DNA from 2 places in the Micromonospora sp. MGP-C2 genome. Region 2 is predicted to be linked to the other one. Evidence: riboswitches for the same ligand, from Rfam matches in the RefSeq annotation. Region 2 holds a riboswitch; the other holds the start of a gene.

Region 1 (7,034 bases), 4.5 Mb from region 2:
TGCGGCCACCGAGGCGGGGTCGGTGATGTCGAGGCGGACCGGTGTCACGCCGGGCAGGTCGACGCTGTCGGGGTTGCGGGCGCCGGCGTAGACGGTGGCGCCCCGGGCGAGGAGTTCGGCGGTCAGGTGGCGGCCGAGGCCACGGTTGGCGCCGGTGACGAGTGCGGTGCTTCCAGCGATCTTCATGGCCGTCACGCTATCCGACCTGACTTGCGTTCACCAAAGTCAGCTACGTCACGACGGTGACCCCCCTGAATCGGGAATGCGACCCCGAGGCGGCCACAACCCTGCCGGTGACGGCTCGTATCCTTTCCGCGAACCTCCGCACGAGCCGAGATGGGAGACGGTGTGAGCAACCAGGCCGAAACGTTGGAATTCCAGGCCGAGGCGCGTCAGCTCCTCCAGTTGGTGGTCCACTCGATCTATTCGAACAAGGACGTCTTCCTGCGGGAACTCATCTCGAACGCGTCCGACGCCCTGGACAAGCTGCGACTGGCCACGCTTGTCGACAAGGACCTCGTCGCCGACACCGACGACCTGCACGTCGCCCTCGAGGTCGACCGGGACGCCCGCACCCTCGCCGTGCGGGACAACGGCATCGGGATGACCCGCGACGAGGTCGTCCAGCTGATCGGCACCATCGCCAAGTCGGGCACCGCAGAGCTGCTGCGCAAGCTGCGCGACTCCGCCGACGCCCACGCCTCGCAGGACCTGATCGGCCAGTTCGGCGTCGGCTTCTACGCCGCGTTCATGGTCGCCGACCGGGTCACCCTGCTGACCCGCAAGGCCGGCGAGACCGGCGGCACCCGCTGGGAGTCCACCGGCGAGGGCACCTACTCGATCGAGTCGGTCGACGAGGCGCCGCAGGGCACCACGGTGACCCTGCACCTCAAGCCGGTCGACACCGAGGACAACCTGCACGACTACACCGCCGAGTGGACCGTCCGGGAGATCGTCAAGCGATACTCCGACTTCATCGCCTGGCCGATCCGGATGAGCGTCGAGCGGCCCGGCGCCGACGGCGAGGCCGCCACCAGCGAGGTGCAGACCCTCAACTCGATGAAGGCACTCTGGGCTCGACCCCGCGACGAGGTCGACGCCGCCGAGTACAACGAGTTCTACAAGCACGTCAGCCACGACTGGGCCGACCCGCTCGAGGTCGTGCACATGAAGGGCGAGGGCACCTTCGAGTACGAGGCGCTGCTGTTCCTGCCCAGCCACGCCCCGCTCGACCTGTTCTCCCCGCAGGGCCGCCGCGGTGTCCAGCTCTACGTCAAGCGCGTCTTCATCATGGACGACTGCGAGGCGCTGGTCCCGACCTACCTGCGCTTCGTCAAGGGCGTGGTCGACGCGCACGACCTGTCGCTGAACATCTCCCGCGAGATCCTCCAGCAGGACCGGCAGATCCAGATCGTCCGCCGTCGCCTGGTGAAGAAGATCCTCGCCACGGTCAAGGACCTCAAGGCCAACCACGCCGAGAGGTACCGCACCTTCTGGACCGAGTTCGGCGCGGTGGTCAAGGAAGGGCTGATCGACGACACCGACAACCGCGACACCCTGCTGGACCTCCTGTCGGTCGCCTCCACCCACGACCCCGCCGAGCCCACCGACCTCGCCGGCTACGTCTCACGGATGAAGGACGGCCAGAGCGACATCTGGTACGCCACCGGCGAGTCCCGGGCCGCCATCGAGAACTCGCCGCACCTGGAGGCGTTCCGGGCCAAGGGCCACGAGGTGCTGCTGCTCACCGACCAGGTCGACGAGGTGTGGGTCGAGCGGGTCGGCGCGTACGACGGTCGGCCGCTGCGGTCCATCGCCAAGGGCGAGATCGACCTGGACACCGACGAGGAGAAGCAGCAGGCCGAGGCCGAGCGCGAGCAGCAGCGGCAGGAGTTCGCCGCCCTGCTCGACTGGCTGGGCACCACCCTGACCGACAGCGTCCGGGAGGTGCGTCTGTCGTCGCGACTGACCACCTCGCCGGCCTGCGTCGTCGGCGACGCCCACGACCTCACGCCGACCCTGGAGAAGATGTACCGGGCGATGGGGCACGAGGTTCCCCCGACCAAGCGGATCTTGGAGATCAACCCCGGTCACCCGCTGGTGTCCGGGCTGCGCAAGGCCCACGAGCAGGGCAGCGACCCCTCGGCCCTGACCGAGACCGCCGAGCTGCTCTACGGCCTGGCGGTGCTCGCCGAGGGCGGTGAGCTGACCGACCCGGCCCGCTTCACCCGGACGCTCGCCGACCGGCTGGCGCGCACCCTGTAGCTGGCGTACCCCCTCAAGCGGCGGGCTTCCCGGGTCACCGGGGGGCCCGCCGCCGGCGGTGGCCGGCTACCAGCGGTTCCAGTGGGCGAACCCGTCCGCGTCGGCCCGCGGACCGGGCTTGAAATCGGTGCCCAGGGTGTACGCCACCGGCGTGAGCGCCACCTGCACGACGGTGTCGTAGGGGATGCCGAGCAGGTCTGCCATCTCCCTTTCGTAGCTGAGATGGCTCGTGGTCCACGCGGTGCCGAGCCCGCGTTCCCGGGCGGCCAGCATGAAGCTCCAGAACGCCGGGATGACCGAACTCCAGGCCCCGGCCTGCCCGCGCACGCTGGCCAGCTCGGCGCGGGACTCGACCCGCAGGCAGGGGATGAGCAGCAGCGGCACCTCGTGCAGGTGATCCGCCAGGTGTTGCAGGCTGCCGGCGATCCGGCCCCACTGCTCGGAGGCGAAGTCCATCCGGCTGAAGGCCGGCCCGGTGCCGCCCGACGCGGGTGGCGGTGCCATCAGCCCGAGTCGCCACAGTCGGGCGACGGCGGCCCGGGTCTGCGGATCCTCGACGAAGATGAAGTCCCAGCGTTGCCTGTTGCGGCCGCTGGGGGCCTGAAGCGCGATGCGCAGGCAGTCCTCGATCACGTCGCGGGGGACCGGGCGTCCCAGGTCGAGACGCTTGCGGACGGCGCGGGTCGTGCTCAGGACCTCGTCGGCGGACAGGCCCAGTGTGCGCGGCCCGCTCGGCCGGGCCGGTCTGGTGTCGCTCATGCGGGAACTTCCACTCGTTCGGTCAGGTCGAGGTTGGCGATGACCGCGGGAAGGAGCCCGGGAAACCGGTCATTGATGTCGTCCGCACGCAATTCGTGTCTGCGGAAGCTGCCGTTGGGCGTGACGCGGAGGACGCCGGCTGCCCGCAGCACCTTCAGGTGATGCGACAGCGTGGACATGCTCACCTCGGACAACGCGTCGAACTTCCCGCAGACGACCCCACCGGCCTGCGCCAACTGTCGTACGACACTCAGGCGCACCGGGTCGGCGAGGGCGCCGAGCACGGTGGCGAGGTCGACGGAAGCGAGATCGGGATGATGCAGGGCTCTCATGGACGCCATGCTAGCTTTGGTTTAGTGATTTCGAAAATCGTCCAAATGAAGAGCGGAGCACGGTCATGCCGGTCGACACAGTGATCTTCAGCGGGGAGGGCCCGCACGCCGATCCCTGGCACCCGTTGGCCGAGACCAGCGCGGCGATCGCCCAGCTCGTCGGCGACGCGGGCCCGGTGGCGATCGTGACCACCGTCGACCAACTCGCGACCGCACTCGACGGCGCCCGCCTCCTGGTGGTGAACGCCAGCGCCGACCGCACGGCCCCAATCCCGCAGGACGAGGAGTTCGGCCGCGTTCTCGACGCCTTCCTGGCCCGTGGCGGCAGCCTGCTCGCCACGCACAGCGCGACGATCGCGTTTCCCCAGCTCGCGACCTGGCGGTCCACGGTCGGCGCCGCCTGGGACCACGGTCGGACCTTCCACCCGCCGATCGGAACCAGCCTCATCCGACGCACCGACATCGAGCACCCGATCACTACCGGTCTCGTGGACTTCGAGGTGCACGACGAGCGCTACACCGACCTGGAGTTGCTCGACGGCGTCGACGTCGAGACTCTCTACGTCCACGACGAGGGTGGCGACACCCAACCGCTCGTCTGGGCGCGCACGGCCGGGAGCAGCCGGATCGTCTACAACGCACTCGGTCACGACACCCGGTCGTACGAGTCGCCGGGACACGTCGAGCTGCTGCGGCGCATCGTGCTCTGGCTCCGTCACCGCATCTGATCCGCAACGGTCCACGGTGGTCACTGCACACTGACCACCCGCCCGCAACCGCTGCGAGTGACGCCCCGCGTACCCCGGTGAAGAACTTCACAGGGGTTGGGCGATCGTCACCGACCGTGCCTAACGTCGGTCGGGTTCGCCACTGCGGACACCACGGCCGGCAACGCCAAATCCTGCCCCCGGTCGGTGGAACCCAGTCACCCGGGCAGGAGCGGGGGACCCAAACGTTCCTCGGTGCACGTCACCTCGGGGTGAAGCCGCCATCGTGCGGCCGGGCTCCTCGGCCCGAACCCGACAGCTCACCTCGCCGGCGTGGAGGAAGTTCACATGACGTCTGTCTACACGCCCCGTCACCGACGGGTCACCACCCGCCGTCTCGCCGTCGGCACCCTGGCCGTCGGTGCGGTCACCGGTGCTGTCGCCCTCTTCGGCCCGGCCGCCCCCGCGCAGGCCGCGGTCAACTGGGACGCGATCGCCAAGTGCGAGTCCGGCGGTAACTGGAAGATCAACACCGGCAACGGCTACTACGGTGGCCTGCAGTTCTCCCAGAGCACCTGGGCCGGCTACGGCGGCAAGAAGTACGCCGCCCGTGCCGACCTGGCCAGCCGCGGCGAGCAGATCGCCATCGCCGAGAAGGTGCTCGACGGGCAGGGCATCGGCGCGTGGCCGACCTGCGGCAAGAAGGGCGGGTCGTCCGGCGGCTCCACCGCGAAGCCGTCGACGAAGTCCACCGCGAAGCCGTCGACGAAGTCCACGCAGAAGCCCACCGAGCAGCAGGAGCGGCCCTCGCGGCGGGAGCAGCCGGCGACCCGCAACCACGAGCGCACCGCGCCGACCACGGGCGGCCAGACGTACCTGGTCAAGCCGGGCGACACCCTGTCGGAGATCGCCGACAGCCACCGGGTGACCGGCGGTTGGCAGGCGCTCTACGAGCACAACCGGCAGCTGATCGGGGCCGACCCGGGCCTGATCTTCCCGGGTCAGCGGCTCAGCCTCTGACGGTCTTCCCGCGTCAGCGGCTCAGCCTCTGACGGATGACACACGAACGCTCGGCCGGGTCACCGGCCGAGCGTTCGTACGTGTGGTGCGATCAGCCCGAGCGCCCGTACCCCGGGGGGAAGCCGTCACGCCGCGGAGGCGGATGCCTTCGACCCTCGGTGCGACGTGACCGGGCCGGCGTTCCAGCCCCAGCGGGGCGCCGGTGCGCTGCCCTCCCCGGACCAGCCCGTGCCGCCCTCCTCGTTGTCGCCGCCGTCGACGGTCATCTCGACCGGGGCGGGTGTGCTGCGGGCCAGTCGCATCGACTGCTCCGCGCCGGCGCGGGCCGCGCACGGCCAGGACTGCCCGGCGCACTGAAGGTTGCGGCACTGACCCTCGTCGTCCGGCTCGTGGGCGCTCAGCACGTCGATCGCCAGTTGCCAGAGCAGCGGGTCGGTTACGTCGTGCGGCCGTTCGGCAGTGCGACTCGGCCGGTTGCTGGTGTCGTCGTCGGACATTGTGGGTCCCCCCTTGTCAGGCTGTACCCCACAAGGGTCACCCGTGAGCCGCTGGTTAAACCGCCGACCTGCTGTGATGTGTCTCCGGTCGCAGCGGTCGCCGGGACGCCGCACGCAGATCGGTCAATCCGGCAGCAGCGGCATCTCGACGCCCGGCTCCCGGCCGAGCAGGACCGCTCGGGTCAGCGCCGTTGAGCCGAACCGGTCACGGACCGCGTCCACCGCGGCGTCCAACTCAGCGCCCGGATTGCGGTGAAACGGCAGCTCCGGTTGCACGGGGTTGTCGTCCAGGTTGCCCACTGAGACACCGATCAGTGTGACACCGCGACGATCGATATCGGTCAGTGCGGCTCGCAGCAACGCGCGTGCGGCGGCGAGCAGCGGCGTCGTGTCGGCGGTCGCCTTGCCGATGGTGTGCGAGCGAGTGGCCCGGGTGTAGTCGCCGAAGCGCAGCCGCAACACCACGGTGCGACCGGACCGCCCCGCCGCCCGCATGCGGCGGCTGACCCGGTCGACCAGGCCGGCGAGGATGGCATCCAGCTCCGCCGGGGCATGCGGCGTGCGGCTCAGCGCATGCTGCGCGCCCATCGAGCCGCGCCGCCGGCCGACCTGCACCGAGCGAGGATCGCGGTTGTGCGCCAGGGCGTGCAGGTGCCTGCCGGCGCCCGACCCGAGCAGCGACACCAGGGCGGCCTCACCGAGCCGGGCCACCTCACCGACCGTACGGATCCGGCGTTCCCGCAGCTTCGCTGAGGTGACCGGCCCGACGCCCCACAACCGCTCGACCGGCAGCGGGTGCAGGAACGCCAACTCGGCGTCCGGTGCGACCACCAGCAGACCGTCCGGCTTCGCCACCCCACTGGCCACCTTCGCCAGGAACTTCGTGCGGGCCACACCCACCGTGATCGGCAGGTGGACCCGTTCACGAACCTCCCGGCGCAGCCGCTCGGCGATCTCGGCCGGCGACCCGACCAGCCGCCACAGGCCACCGACGTCCAGGAACGCCTCGTCGATGGAGAGCCCCTCGACCAGTGGCGTGGTCTGCCGGAAGATCTCGAAGACCGCCCGGCTCGCCGCCGTGTACGCCGACATCCGGGGCGGCACCACGATCGCGTCCGGACAGAGGCGGCGCGCCTGCTGACCACCCATCGCGCTGCGTACGCCTCGCGTCTTCGCCTCGTAACTGGCCGCGAGAACCACGCCGCCGCCGACGATCACCGGCCGCCCCCGCAGGCGCGGGTCGTCACGCTGCTCGACCGACGCGTAGAAGGCGTCCAGGTCGGCGTGCAGGATGCTGGCGCCGGGCGACACGTACACATGTTCGCATGGCAGGTGGCCATCTCTGCAATGAGCTGGGCGAACGCCCGATCAGTCGAGGCAGAACTCGTTGCCCTCCGGGTCGGCCATGACGAGGTGACCGGCACCCAGTGGGGGAGCGGGCTCGTGGCGACTGA
Region 2 (7,034 bases):
TCCAGGTCGGTGACCGGCTGCCCGCCCCGACTCACCGTCAGGGTCAGCGGTGAGGTGCGGCCAGGCTGCGGCGAGCCGGTCAGGGTGACGGTGTAGCCGTCGACGGTGGTGCTGGTCGAGGGGGCGGGCAGCGGCCGTTCGGTCAGCTCACCGGGGACGGTCACGTCCACCCCGAGGGTCAGCGCCTCGCCTCCGGTCGGGGTGAAGTCGGCGAACGCCCGCCACAGCCCGGGACCGGCCAGCGGGGTGTCGACCCGCCAGGTGCCGTCCGCTGCCAGCTCGGGGTGCACGTGACGGAAGCCGGAGAGGTCCCGCCGGGCGACGATCAGGTGCATCTGCTTGTCGTGCGCCACGTCGTACCGGGTCACCGGTTGACCGTCCGGCCCGGCGATCCGGAAGGCGAACTCGTCCGCCGGGGCGTCGACCGGTTCGAGGGTGTAGCCCCGGTCGGAGACGAGCAGGCCGCCGGGGAGCCGGTCGGTCGCCTCGTCGTGCTCGCCCGTCGCATGGGCGCCGTCGCCGCCGTGCCGGCCCTCGACCACCGGGGCGCGGTCGACGACCCGGCCGATCCCGTACGTCGTGCCGAAGACCGCCGCGAGGCCCACGGCGAACCCGGCCAGTCTCGTCACGGTGCGCATGCCCGCCCTCCGATCACGCGTCGACGAGGTCGTAGCCGGCCTCGTCGACGGCAGCCCGGACAACTGCCGGGTCGAGGGGCTGGTCGCTGCTGACGGTGACCCGGCCGGCCGCGAGGTCGACCTGGACGTCCTGCACGCCCGGGATCGCGCCGACCTCGGCGCTCACCGCGCTGACGCAGTGCCCACAGGTCATGCCCTGCACCTGGTACGTCGTGTTGACCATTGGAACGCCTCCCTGAACGGATTACCCGTACCCGGTGGGGGTATCCCACCCGAAGACGACCGTACCATACCCCCCAGGGGTACGCTATCCTGGTTCGCATGACCGCACCCACCCCGATCCGCGGGTACACCGCCAGCAAGGACCAGCTGCTCACGCGGCTCCGCCGCGTCGAGGGGCAGGTCCGCGGCATCGAGAAGATGGTCGACGACGACCGCTACTGCATCGACGTGCTCACCCAGATCTCCGCCATCCAGGCCGCACTCGACAAGGTGGCGCTGGGGCTGCTCGACGGGCATGCCCGGCACTGCATGCACGAGGGGGCGGCCGAGGGCCGGGCCGACGAGATGGCCACCGAGATGATGGCGGCAGTCGGCCGGCTGATGAAGCGCGGCTGATGCCCCTCAGTCCGGCGCCGGGTCGAGACGGACGCGGCGCAGCAACTGCGCGTTGAGCGCCACCACGATGGTGGACGCGGACATCAGCACCGCTGCCACCGCCGGGCTCAACGCCACGCCGGCCCAGGCCAGCACACCCGCCGCCAGCGGCAGCGCCACCACGTTGTAGCCCGCCGCCCAGGCCAGGTTCTGTCGCATCTTCCGGTACGAGCCCCGGGACAACCGGACCACGGCACCCACCCCGCGCGGGTCCGAGGACGCCAGCACCACCCCGGCGGACTCGATCGCCACATCGGTGCCCGCGCCGATCGCGATACCGACGTCCGCTCGGGCCAACGCCGGAGCGTCGTTCACCCCGTCACCGACCATCGCCACGACCAACCCTCGCCGCTGGAGCTCCGCCACCCGGTCGTCCTTCTCCCCCGGCAGGACCTCGGCGAAGACCTCGTCGACACCGGGCCGGAAACCGACCTCGGCCGCGACCGCCTCGGCGACCGGGCGGGCGTCACCCGTGATCATGGCGATGGTGCGGACGCCCTCGGCACGCAGCTCGTCGACGGCCCGCCGGGCCTCCGGACGCACCCCGTCGGTCAACGCGAACGCGCCGAGCACGGCGTCCGGCAGCCGCACCAGATGCAGCACCGCCGCACCCCGCGCCGACCACCGCTCGTTCGGCGTCACCAGTTCCGTCGGGAGCGACTGGCCCAGTTCCCGCAGCAGCGCCGGCCCGCCCACCGCGTACTCCGTACCGTCGATCGTCGCCTGCACACCGCGGCCCGGCAGCGACCGGAACCCGGCGGCCGGGGCCGGGCCTGCGTGTCCGGCCGCCGCCACGATCGCCCGGGCCAACGGATGTTCACTGTCCGACTCGACACCCGCCGCGATCCGCAGCACCTCGTCCCGCCCGATGCCCGGCACCGTCACCACGTCGGTGACCACGTGCTCGCCCCGGGTCAGCGTGCCGGTCTTGTCGAAGAGAACCGCGCCGACCGTCCGCATCCGCTCCAACGCCAACCGGTCCTTGACCAGGATTCCGGACCGCGCGGCCAACGCGGTGGAGAGCGCGACGACCAGGGGGATGGCCAGACCCAGCGCGTGCGGGCAGGCGATCACCAGGACGGTGACCGCACGGACCACCGCCTCGTCGGGCCGACCGAGCGCGGTCCAGACCAGCACGGTCAGCACGGCGGTGCCGGTGGCCACGTAGAACAGCGCCGCGGCGAACCGGTCGGCCAGCAGTTGGGTCCGCCCACCGGAAGCCTGGGCCTGCGCGACCATGCGCTGGATGCCGGCGAGTGCGGTCTGCTCACCCAGCGCCTCCACACCGACCCGGATCGCCGAGTCGGTGGCGACGGTGCCGGCCACCACCCGATCACCCGTCGACCGGGCGACCGGCCGCGACTCCCCGGTGATCATCGATTCATCCAGCTCGGCGCCGCCATCGATGATCCGCCCGTCGGCCGGCACCCGCCCGCCCGGGCGGACCAGCACCACGTCACCGACCCGCAGACCGGTCACCGGCACCGCCTCGACCCGGCCATCCGCCGCCACCCGCTCGGCCTCGTCCGGTAGCAGCGCGGCCAGCGCCACGAGCGCCCCCCGGGCCTGCCCGATGGCCTTCATCTCCTGCCAGTGCCCGAGCAGCATGATGGTGACCAACGCGGCCAACTCCCACCAGAAGTCCAGGTCGAAGACGCCCACGCTGGTCGCCAGGGACGCGGTGTACGCCACGGTGATCGCCATCGCGACCAGCAGCATCATCCCGGGCGCCCGGTCCCGCACCTCCCGGACCGCACCGACCAGGAACGGCCAGCCGCCCCACCAGAACACCGCCGAGCCGAGCACCGGACCCACCCAGGAGCGGCCGGGAACGTCCCAGCTCAGACCCAGCTGGTCCCAGACCAGGTGGCTGGCCAGGACCACCGGGATGGTGAGCGCCAGGCAGACCCAGAAGCGACGACGGAACATCGCCGGATCGTGCCCGGCGTGCTTGTCGTGCCCCGCTCTCTCCGGCGGCGTGGCCGGGGTGGCGTGCCGCTCATGGCCGGGATCGGGCGGTGATTGAGCGGGCATGTCTCCAACATGCCTGGCCGGGGATCGGCACGCGAGCGGTTCGGCGGCGACACTCCGTCACGACCTGCGTCCCCGGGCCGGGCTGGTTAGCATTCCCCACGATGACCCCCCGCATGCCGCTGCACGAACGGGCACCGGCGCCGCCACCCGGTGGCGTCGCTCCTGGCCGCCCGGGCCGGGCACTGACCATCCGTGATCGGGTGGTCGCCGGTCAGCGATCCGCCGCGTCTCCCGCCGCGATTCCGCAGTGCGGATGAACCGACCGGCCCACTGACACGTACCCCGCACCGGATCGTTGGGAGTCTCGCCTTGGGTTCCGACCACACCCGCCCCGCTCCGTCCGCCCCGCCCCGGGTCCGGCGGATCCTCATCATGACGGTGGTGCCCCTCTTCGTCGCCACCGTGCTCGCAGCACTGCTGCTCTGGCCGCGCGGTGGGTCACCGGAGACCGACGGCGGGGCGGACGTGCCGCGCTTCCCCGGCACGGTGACCCGGGTGGTGACCGAACCATGCCCGCCGACGCCGTCGAGCCCGGAGGGCACACCACGCGTCGGCGGCGGGCCGTGCGGCACTGTCGACGTCCGGGTGGACGACGGGCCGTCCGCCGGCCAGCAGGTGCAGACACCCGTGCCCGACGGGCCGGGCGCACCCCGGGTCGCGGTCGGCGACGAGGTCATCCTGGTCGAGCTGACCGATCCCACCGATCCCAGCACCAGCAACTGGAACATCGCCGAGCACCAGCGCGGCACCCCGATGCTGTGGTTGGCGGTGGTCTTCGCCGCGGCGATCGTCGCGTTCGGTCGGTGGCGGGGTCTGGCCGCGCTCGCCGGGTTGGCGGCCAGCTTCGCCATCCTGCTCACCTTCGTGCTGCCGGGCATCGGCGCCGGCAAGTCACCCCTGCTGGTGGCGGTGGTGGGTGCCGCCCTGATCATGTTCGTGGTGCTCTACCTGACGCACGGGGTCACCGCACAGACCTCGGTCGCGGTGCTCGGCACCCTGGGGAGCCTGGTGCTGACCGGCGTGCTCGCCACCATCGCGACGGCGGCGACCCACCTCACCGGCTTCGGCAGCGAGGACGCCACCACGCTGTCGATGTTCCAGGGCGACGTGGACCTGCACGGTCTGCTGCTCGCCGGGATCATCATCGGCTCGCTCGGGGTGCTCGACGACGTGACGGTCACCCAGGCGGCCACCGTCACCGAGTTGGCGCACGCCAACCCCGGCCTGACCCGGTTGCAGCTCTATCGGGCCGCGACCCGGGTCGGCCGCGCGCACATCGCCTCCACTGTCAACACCATCGTGCTGGCGTACGCGGGCGCGTCGCTGCCCCTGCTGCTCCTGCTCACCGCCGACGCGCGGCCGATCGGGCAGATCCTCACCAGCGAGTTCCTCGCGCAGGAGATCGTCCGCAGCGCGGTCGCCACCCTCGGCCTGATCGCCGCCGTGCCACTGACCACCGGGCTGGCCGCAGTGGTGACCGCGGCCGGGCGTGCGGACGCCACACCGTCCACCGATGCTTCCGCCCCGCGACCTCAGCCGGACCGGGCGGAGGCACTGGCCGCACTCATCTCACCGCGAGCGGGTCGCCCCGACGAGCCGGAACCGACGCGGACCCCACCCCCATCCACCGCCACCGCCGGGTGGCCGGAGTCGAACAGGAGCACGGATACGGCATGGTGACACTCCTCAGCGTGACCAGATCGGGCCTCCACCCTGAGAACCACGTCACTGGTCACTCAACGCTATGGCGAATTGACGCTTTTGGTCGGCATCCAGGCGTAGCTCACCCGGCCGACTCTCGGGTAACCTCGCTGCCGGTTACCGATGAAGGCGCGAAGCGGCGCCTGCGGTGCCACCGCCCAATCGCCAACCGGCGAATCGGGGACCCAGGTACGTGGGGTGAATCCGCGTCAGCGGTAGGGGCCACTTCCGCCCCGAACCCGTCAGCTAACCCGGTCGGCGGTCGACGGAAGGGAACATTGTGACGGCACCCCTACGCCGCTGGTTGACACCCGTGGTGGCCGTGATCGCCGCATTGACCGTGCTCGCCGGGCCCCTCCCGGCCCACGCCGCCCCGACGACCCCCACGCCGTCCGGGCACGAGGAGGACGGCGAGCCGCAACTGCTCACCGACGTCATCGAGCAGGCCAACCGCGACTACTCCGCCGCCAAGTCCCAACTGGACAAATCCAAGAAGCGGCAGTTGGAACTTGCGCTGGAGGTCGACCGGGCCAAGGCCGACCTGGACGCGCTGACCCCACAGGTCGGGCTGATCGCCGCCCAGTCGTACCGGACCGGTCGGATCGGCGCGCTCGCGATGCTGCTGGAGAGCAAGGCTCCCGACGCCTTCGTCCAGCGTGCCGCGGTGCTCGACGAGATGAACATGGTCAACGAGAAGAAGCTCGCCGAGGTCAACACGGCGAAGGCCCGCGCCGAGCAGGCCAAGCTGGCCCTCGACGCGGAGGTCCGCGAGCAGCAGAAGCAGACCGCCCTGATGGCGAAGCGGAAGAGCGAGGCGGACAAGGCGCTCTCCCTCGTCGGCGGCAAGGGCTTCACCGGCGGCCTGGTGGACGCCACCTCGAAGGTGGCCAAGATCGGCCCGGGTCGCACCGCCGACGGTGACTGGAAGCCGCAGTCGTGCAGCGAGAATGACCCGACCACGTCCGGTTGCGTCACGCCCCGCACCCTGCACGCGTACAAAGAGGTCAAGGCGGCCGGCTACAACCGGTTTGTCGGCTGCTACCGATCCGGTGGGCCGTGGGAGCATCCGAAGGGCCGCGCCTGCGACTGGTCGCTGCAGAAGAGCGGCTTCGCCCCGTGGCACAACGATGACACCCGGAGGTACGGCAACAACGTCGCCGCCTTCCTCATCCGTAACGCCGACCGGCTGGGCATCTACTACGTGATCTGGAACCGGCAGATCTGGTTCCCGGCGACCGGCTGGAGTTCGTACAGCGGGCCGTCGAACCACACCGACCACGTCCACATGTCGCTGCTCTGACCCGCTGAACCCTCGCCGAGGGCCGTTCCGCGTCGCGCGGGGCGGCCCTCGTCGCGTCAGGCGGCGGCGGGCGCGGCCGGGTCGAGGGGCCCGGCCTCCTCGCCGAGCGTCGCGAAGCAGGCCGGCACGGCGGCCACCGGGCTGACCGCTCCGGCGGCGAGCCGGTACGACACACCCACCACCGCGCACCGCCCCTGCGCCACCTCGTCGGCCAGCACCGGCGACTGCCCGAGCAGCGTCTCGACCGTCTGTGCGATGTGGATGTCGACGATGCCGTCGATGTCCTGCACACCCTCGGTCTCGGCCCGGCGCAGGCTGGGCAGCACCGCGTCGACCACCGCCCGCAGGTGCCCCTGAGGTTGGGTGCCGGTCGTGGCGACCTCCCGGGCCGCCTGCACCGCACCGCACGAGTCGTGCCCGAGCACCACCACCAGCGGGGTGCCCAGCACGGTCACCGCGTACTCCACGCTGCCGAGCACCTCGGGGCCGGCGGTGTGGCCGGCGGTGCGGACCACGAACAGGTCGCCCAGCCCGCGGTCGAAGATGATCTCAGCGGCCAGGCGGGAGTCGGAGCAGCCGACGATCACCGCGAACGGGTGCTGCCCGTCGGCCACCGCGGCCCGGTGCCCGGCGTCCTGGTTGGGGTGGCGGGGGCGCCGCCGACGAAGCGCCGGTTGCCGGCGATCAACTCGGCGTACGCGCGG

What was found. Region 2 has a riboswitch for cyclic di-AMP ahead of AC3CF1_RS22205 (coiled-coil domain-containing protein). Riboswitches for the same ligand answer to the same signal wherever they lie in the genome.
Region 1: another riboswitch for cyclic di-AMP. It lies ahead of AC3CF1_RS01110 (transglycosylase family protein); the one in region 2 lies ahead of AC3CF1_RS22205 (coiled-coil domain-containing protein).

What each region holds. Positions count from the first base shown of each region.
Region 1 covers NZ_JBYMEN010000002.1:348,517-355,550, forward strand. Annotated here, with positions in the region: gene AC3CF1_RS01085 (SDR family oxidoreductase) at 1-186, opposite strand, end outside; gene htpG (molecular chaperone HtpG) at 337-2,265, shown strand; gene AC3CF1_RS01095 (nitroreductase family protein) at 2,332-3,024, opposite strand; gene AC3CF1_RS01100 (ArsR/SmtB family transcription factor) at 3,021-3,356, opposite strand; gene AC3CF1_RS01105 (ThuA domain-containing protein) at 3,422-4,084, shown strand; cyclic di-AMP (ydaO/yuaA leader) riboswitch at 4,239-4,411, shown strand; gene AC3CF1_RS01110 (transglycosylase family protein) at 4,412-5,083, shown strand; gene AC3CF1_RS01115 (hypothetical protein) at 5,209-5,580, opposite strand; gene dinB (DNA polymerase IV) at 5,704-6,891, opposite strand; gene AC3CF1_RS01125 (VOC family protein) at 6,949-7,034, opposite strand, start outside.
Region 2 covers NZ_JBYMEN010000002.1:4,830,245-4,837,278, reverse strand. Annotated here, with positions in the region: gene AC3CF1_RS22230 (hypothetical protein) at 1-638, opposite strand, end outside; gene AC3CF1_RS22225 (heavy-metal-associated domain-containing protein) at 652-861, opposite strand; gene AC3CF1_RS22220 (metal-sensitive transcriptional regulator) at 960-1,256, shown strand; gene AC3CF1_RS22215 (heavy metal translocating P-type ATPase) at 1,263-3,329, opposite strand; gene AC3CF1_RS22210 (YibE/F family protein) at 3,639-5,009, shown strand; cyclic di-AMP (ydaO/yuaA leader) riboswitch at 5,176-5,306, shown strand; gene AC3CF1_RS22205 (coiled-coil domain-containing protein) at 5,311-6,330, shown strand; partial or broken gene AC3CF1_RS22200 (carbonic anhydrase) at 6,387-7,034, opposite strand, start outside.